DNA from 3 places in the Serratia sp. TSA_105.2 genome. Region 1 is predicted to be linked to each of the others. Evidence: predicted binding sites of a transcription regulator. Region 1 holds the regulator's gene; each other region holds the start of a gene.

The links. Region 1 encodes PhoB, which activates phosphate uptake and scavenging genes when phosphate is short. Its sites were predicted from a motif close to CTGTCATAAAACTGNCNNAT; they were not measured.
Region 2: ugpB (sn-glycerol-3-phosphate ABC transporter substrate-binding protein UgpB) is a predicted target of PhoB. The motif match lies at 1,187-1,206, and genes of this name have one in related genera.
Region 3: glpT (glycerol-3-phosphate transporter) is a predicted target of PhoB. The motif match lies at 1,157-1,176, and genes of this name have one in related genera.

The regions. Positions count from the first base shown of each region.
Region 1 covers NZ_JBQZFT010000002.1:840,878-843,145, forward strand. The annotation lists gene phoR (phosphate regulon sensor histidine kinase PhoR) at 1-1,011, opposite strand, end outside; gene phoB (phosphate response regulator transcription factor PhoB) at 1,036-1,725, opposite strand; gene sbcD (exonuclease subunit SbcD) at 1,941-2,268, shown strand, end outside.
Region 2 covers NZ_JBQZFT010000016.1:34,027-36,294, reverse strand. The annotation lists gene ACUTSC_RS24070 (aminotransferase class I/II-fold pyridoxal phosphate-dependent enzyme) at 1-1,112, shown strand, start outside; gene ugpB (sn-glycerol-3-phosphate ABC transporter substrate-binding protein UgpB) at 1,424-2,268, shown strand, end outside.
Region 3 covers NZ_JBQZFT010000006.1:13,232-15,499, forward strand. The annotation lists gene glpA (anaerobic glycerol-3-phosphate dehydrogenase subunit A) at 1-965, opposite strand, end outside; gene glpT (glycerol-3-phosphate transporter) at 1,330-2,268, shown strand, end outside.

The DNA.
Region 1 (2,268 bases):
GGTGCCCTTCGGCGTATGATTAACCGCGTTGTACACCAGGTTAGACACCGCGCTGCGCAACTGGTCTTCATTACCGAACACGTTGAGTTGTTCGTTAACCCGGAAGCTGATCTCGTGATTGCCGCCGCTCAGCGACTGCGCCTCGCGCTGCAACACCCGCAGCATCAGCGGGATATCCACCCGCTCGTTCATGTCGACATTGGGCGCCGCCTCGATGCGCGACAACGTCAGCAGCTGCTTGACCAGCCCGTCCATCCGGCGGGTCTGCTCTTGCATGGTGCCGAGCGCCTTGCTGCGCAGCGAGCCGTCTTGCTCTTCGTCGCCCATCATCTCCAGGTAGCCCTGCAGCACCGTCAGCGGCGTGCGCAGTTCATGGCTGACGTTGGCGAAGAAGTTGCGCCGCGCGCCCTCCAGCTGGCGCATCTGGGTGACGTCGCGCGCCACCATCAGCAGTTGCCCTTCGGAATAAGGCATCACGCGGAATTCGACGTAGTGTTCGTTGTTCAGCTGCAGCGTCAGCGGGCGCGAGAACTCTTGCTGTTGCAGGTAGTGGCTGAATTCCGGATAACGCAACAGGTTGAGGATGTGCTGGCCGTTGTCTTCCGGCCAGCGAAAGCCGAGCAGATGCTGCGCCAGCCCATTACACCAGAAGATATTGCCTTCGACGGTGGTCATCACCACCGCATCAGGCAGCGATTCGGCCCCGCTGCGAAAGCGCTTGATCAGCAGCGCCAGCTCGCGCCGGCGGCGGCGATTGCGCTGCTGCATCTGATACAGGCCATAGAACAGCGGCTCCCAGCTCCAGCGGCCGGGCGGCGGTGTCATACTGCGGTCGATCCACAGCCAATGGGAGAGTTTGAGCTGGTTGTAGAAATTCCACACCAGCGCCGCCAGCGCGGAGGCCAGCAGGAACCAGGGCAGATAACCGAAAATCAGCCCCAGCAATAAGGCGGGCAGACAAAAAAGAGCCAGCTCCAGAGCCAGCCTCTTCCACGACAGACGTTCTAACACGGCATATTCTCCAGCGCGGCGCGATCAGTAGCGCGTTGAGAACCGGTAGCCGGTGCCCCGAACGGTTTGAACCATTTTATCATGCCCACTGGTTTCTAACGCCTTGCGGAGCCGACGGATATGCACGTCAACGGTACGGTCTTCCACATAAACGTTAGTGCCCCAGACGTGATTAAGCAACTGCTCACGGCTATAAACCCGCTCCGGGTGGGTCATAAAGAAGTGCAGCAGCTTGAACTCGGTCGGCCCCATGTCCAGCGCCTGATCGTTAGCCATCACGCGGTGGGAGGACGGATCCAGGCTCAGCCCTTGCATTTCAATCACTTCTTCCACCGCCATCGGTGAAATGCGGCGCATGACCGCCTTGATGCGCGCCACCAGCTCCTTGGGCGAGAACGGCTTGGTAATGTAATCATCCGCCCCCACTTCCAGGCCGCGCACGCGGTCTTCCTCTTCGCCACGCGCGGTCAGCATCATGACCGGAATATCGCGGGTCAGCGCTTCGCGCTTCATATGTTTGATAAACTGAATGCCGGAACCGCCGGGCAACATCCAGTCGAGCAACACCAAATCAGGGAACGGCTCAGACAGGCGCGTCACGGCGCTGTCATAATCCTCGGCTTCCAACGGTTGGTAACCATTCTGTTCCAACACAAAGCACACCATCTCACGGATCGGCGCTTCGTCTTCCACCACCAGTATGCGTCTTGCCATCGTCAATCCTGCCAATGTGTTAGCGACTTTGCGGGCGCCATTATGCGTCAGTTTTGTGACACTTTTATGAAAAAAAGCGGCTGTTATAGGCAGTAAGCATAGCGATTATTTCCCGGCGCAAAGAAAAATCATTCCGTAGTCGTCGCCATTGCGTCGGGACAGCCGCCGCCGCGGCCTTTATAATCATCGCCATTACTTTTGCATCCGGGAGTGTCATGCGCCTGATCCACACCTCTGACTGGCATCTTGGCCAGTACTTTTTCACCAAAAGCCGCGCCGCCGAGCACCAGGCTTTTCTGAACTGGCTGATCGAACAGATCGAGCAGCAGCAGGTGGATGCGCTGATCGTCGCCGGGGATCTGTTCGATACCGGCTCGCCGCCCAGCTACGCCCGCGAGCTGTACAACCGCTTCGTGGTGGAACTGCAGCGCACCGGCTGCCAACTGGTGGTGTTGGGCGGCAACCACGACTCGGTAGCGACGCTGAACGAATCGCGGGAACTGCTCTCTTGCCTGAACACCACGGTGATCGCGAGTGCGCAGG
Region 2 (2,268 bases), on a different contig from region 1:
GCAAGATGGAACACGTCATTTCGCTGGCGGGCGGCATCCCCTCTGATGCGCTGTTCGATTTTGAAGGATTGAGCATCGCCACGCAGCAGGCGATCACCGAACAGCCGAAAAGCGCGTTCCAATATGGCCTGACCGAGGGCAGCCCGCTGCTGCGTGAGCGCATTTGCGCGCTGTGCGCCGAGCGCGGCGTCACCGCTGGTGCGGAAGAGGTGATGGTCACCGCCGGCTCGCAGCAGGCATTGGATTTGGTGATGCGCGCCATCGTCAACCCCGGCGACGTGTTCGTGGTGGAGCGCCCGACCTACCTGGCGGCGCTGCAAACGCTGGAGCTGGCGGAAGCCAACATCATGTCGGTCTCGTCCGACAGCGACGGCATGGTGGTGGAAGAGCTGGCCGAGCTGCTGAAAACCCAGCGCATCAAGGGCGTGTACGTGGTGCCGAACTTCGGCAACCCCAGCGGCATCACCCTGAGCGCCGAGCGCCGCGAACTGCTGGTGAAGCTGGCCGCCGAACATAACTTCCTGATCATCGAAGACGATCCGTACGGCGAGCTGCGTTTCACCGAAGAGCGCCACCCGACGCTGCATCAGGTGTCGCAGCGGGTGCTGGGCAACACCGACCACATCATCTATACCTCGACCTTCTCCAAGATCCTGGCGCCGGGCTTGCGGTTGGGCTGGGCGATCCTGCCGCCGTTCCTGCTGCATAAAGTGGCGATCATCAAGCAGGCGGCGGATCTGCACGCCAGCGCGCTGTCGCAGAGCATCGTCGAGTGCTACCTTGGCCTGGATCGCCTGCCGGCGCAGATTGACAAGATCCGCGCCGCCTACAAGCAAAAGGGCGAGATCCTGGCCGGTTTGGTGGAGCAGGAGTTGGGCGACTACATCACCTTCGATAAGCCGAAGGGTGGCATGTTCCTGTGGGCGCGTTTCCGCCAGCCGTTCAACGCCACCGAATGGCTGAACACGACCTTGCAGCAGGGCGTGGTGTTCGTGCCAGGGGAATACTTCTTCTCCGACAACCCGGATCGTTCGACCTTCCGCCTGTCGTTCGCCACCGCCACCGAGCAGCAGATGCAAGAAGCGGTGGCGCGCCTGCGCCGTTCGCTGTAATCCTCGCGGCGGCGGAGCCCATGCCCGCCGCCGACATCAAACCGCCATCTTCACTTCACCTTGCCGTCATGTGGCTGTCATATAACGGTTATTTTTCTGTCATCCGCGCATGGCATGTTATCCCCCGTCATCTTTCGAGCCGCAGCGTTGTTGGCTGCCCGGCTGCCCCCCTGTCACTTAGTTAGCTAAGCTCAGGGTGCCAGCAGGTTGCCGCCTGGCTGCAACTCGAAAGCTATAGGGGGCACTCCCTCATCAAGAATTGATTCTTTTCGCTCACGCGCTTTTACACCAGCTTTTTTCAGGAGTTAGGCATGCTCACCTACGCTATTCGCAAAACCACGCTGTGCGTCGCGTTGACCCTGGCGGTCAGCACTCAGGCGCTGGCGGCGACCGAGATCCCGTTCTGGCATTCGATGGAAGGCGAACTGGGTAAGGAAGTGGATTCCCTGGCGGATCGCTTCAACCAGTCGCACAGCGACGTCAAGATTGTGCCGGTTTATAAAGGCAACTACGAACAGAGCCTGGCGGCGGGCATCGCCGCTTACCGCTCCGGCAAGGCGCCGGCGATCCTGCAGGTTTACGAGGTGGGCACCGCCACCATGATGGCCAGCAAGGCCATCAAACCGGTCTACGAAGTGTTTAAAGAGGCCGGCATCAACTTCGACGAGTCGGTGTTCGTGCCGACGGTAGCCGGCTATTACACCGACAACAAGAGCGGCCATCTGCTGTCTCAGCCGTTCAACAGCTCCACGCCGGTGCTGTACTACAACAAAGACGCCTTCAAGAAGGCCGGCCTGAACCCGGACCAGCCGCCGAAAACCTGGCAGGAGCTGGCGGCGGATACCGCCAAGCTGCGTGAGGCCGGCATGAAGTGCGGCTACGCCAGCGGCTGGCAGGGCTGGATCCAGCTGGAGAACTTCAGCGCCTGGCACGGCGTGCCGTTCGCCAGCGAAAACAACGGGTTCGGCGGCACCAACGCCAAGCTGGAGTTCAACAAGCCGCTGCAGGTCAAGCACATCGAGCTGCTGGAGGCGATGAACAAGAAGGGCGATTTCACCTACTTCGGCCGCAAAGACGAATCCACCGAGAAGTTTTATAACGGCGACTGCGCCATCACCACCGCTTCTTCCGGTTCGCTGGCGGACATCAAGCACTA
Region 3 (2,268 bases), on a different contig from region 1:
TCGCTGGCCACCAGCGGCCGTACCCCGGCGTAGGCACGCAGAATGCGGGTCTGCGCCAGGGTGGGCGCCAGCAGCGCCCCCTCGCGGATCAGAATGTCCACTTCCTGCGGGGTCACCAGCATGTTGTCAATTTGGTCGTAGTCGATATGGGTCGAGGTAGTACCGATCAACGAGATGGTGTCGCCCGGCACCAGGATGTCGGCGTCTGCCGGTTTGCGGCAGCGGTTGATCACCATGTTGTTGATGCGGTGGCCGAGGATCAGCAGCGCCCCCTTGGCCGGGAACATGCGGATGCGCAAATCGGCGTATTCGGCGATCTGCTGGCCCCAGATGCCGGCGGCGTTGACCACCACCGACGCGTGCAGCTCATAGCGCCGCTGATTCTGATGGTCGTAAACGCGCACGCCCGTTACCCGATCGCCGCTGCGCAACAATCCCACCACCTGGTGGTAGGTCAGGATCTGCGCGCCATGCTCGCGCGCGTCCAACATGTTGGCGGCGGTCAGTCGGAAAGGATCGACGGTGCCGTCCGGCACGCGCACCGCGCCGATCAACGCCGAGTTGGCCGCCGGCTCCAGCCGCAGCGCCAGCTGCGGGTCGATCGCTTCGGCGTCGATGTCGGCCTGGCGACAGGCGGCGATAAACTGTTGCTGATAGTCCAGTGAGTCCTGCGGCAGGGTGATGAACAGCCCATCGGTGCGTTCGATACAGTGATGAGCGATACGTTTCAGGATGCGGTTTTCTTCGATGCACTCGCGCGCCGACTCGCCATCGGTCACCGCATAGCGCGCGCCACTGTGCAATAAACCGTGGTTGCGGCCGGTGGCGCCGGTGGCGATGTCGTGGCGCTCCAGCAAGATGCAGCGCAAGCCGCGCCGCGCACAGTCGCGGGCAATGCCTGCGCCGGTGGCGCCGCCGCCGATGATGATTACATCCGTTTCGCCGCCGTCAAAATAGCTGCTCATGTCGCTCCCTCAGGATCGGTAGTTATGAGCCTATTGAGCCACGGTTATTAGGGTCTTTGTTTGATAAGGAACAATAACGAACATAAAACGAAATAAAAATGACCACAAAAAACCATCAATGTGATCATAATCACGATTTTTGGACGTTTTTCTATTTCATAACGTTAACGAATCGCTCAAAATCCGCCGTGGTTTCATGAAAGTGTAACAATTGCGCCATTCGTCACAGCGACACCAGGCGTATTTGTCGACAATGGCGCTCGTTATGGAACACAAAAACACCACATTCGATATCCGCTCAATCATCAAATGAACGTAAAAGGTCATATTGATGTGATAACAGATAAAGCCATCGGAGGCGCTCATGTTGAGTATTTTTAAGCCGGCCGCACACACCGCCCGTGTGCCGAGCGATAAGGTAGACCCGCTCTACCGTAAGCTGCGCTGGCAAATTTTCCTGGGGATCTTCTTCGGTTACGCCGCTTACTATCTGGTGCGTAAGAACTTCACCCTGGCCATGCCTTACCTGATCGAACAAGGCTTCAGCCGCGGCGACCTCGGCTTCGCGCTGTCGGGCATCTCCATCGCCTACGGCTTCTCCAAATTCATCATGGGTTCGGTCTCCGACCGTTCCAACCCGCGGGTGTTCCTGCCCGCCGGCCTGATCCTGGCGGCGGCGGTGATGTTGTTCATGGGCTTCGTGCCATGGGCCACCTCCAGCATCGCCATCATGTTCGTCCTGCTGTTCCTGTGCGGCTGGTTCCAGGGCATGGGTTGGCCGCCGTGCGGCCGCACCATGGTGCACTGGTGGTCGCAGAAAGAACGCGGCGGCATCGTTTCCATCTGGAACTGCGCCCACAACGTGGGTGGCGGCCTGCCGCCGCTGCTGTTCCTGCTGGGTATGGCCTGGTTCAACGACTGGCACGCGGCGCTGTACATGCCGGCCTTCGGCGCCATCCTGGTGGCCCTGATCGCCTTCGCCCTGATGCGCGACACCCCGCAATCCTGTGGCCTGCCGCCGATTGAAGAGTACAAAAACGACTATCCGGACGACTACAGCGAAAAAGACGAAGAAGAGCTGACCGCCAAGCAGATCTTCATGCAGTACATTCTGCCGAACAAGCTGCTGTGGTACATCGCGGTCGCCAACGTGTTCGTCTATCTGCTGCGTTACGGCATTCTGGACTGGTCGCCGACCTACCTGAAAGAAGTGAAACACTTCGCGCTGGACAAGTCGTCCTGGGCCTACTTCCTGTATGAATACGCCGGTATCCCGGGCACCCTGCTGTGCGGCTGGATGTCG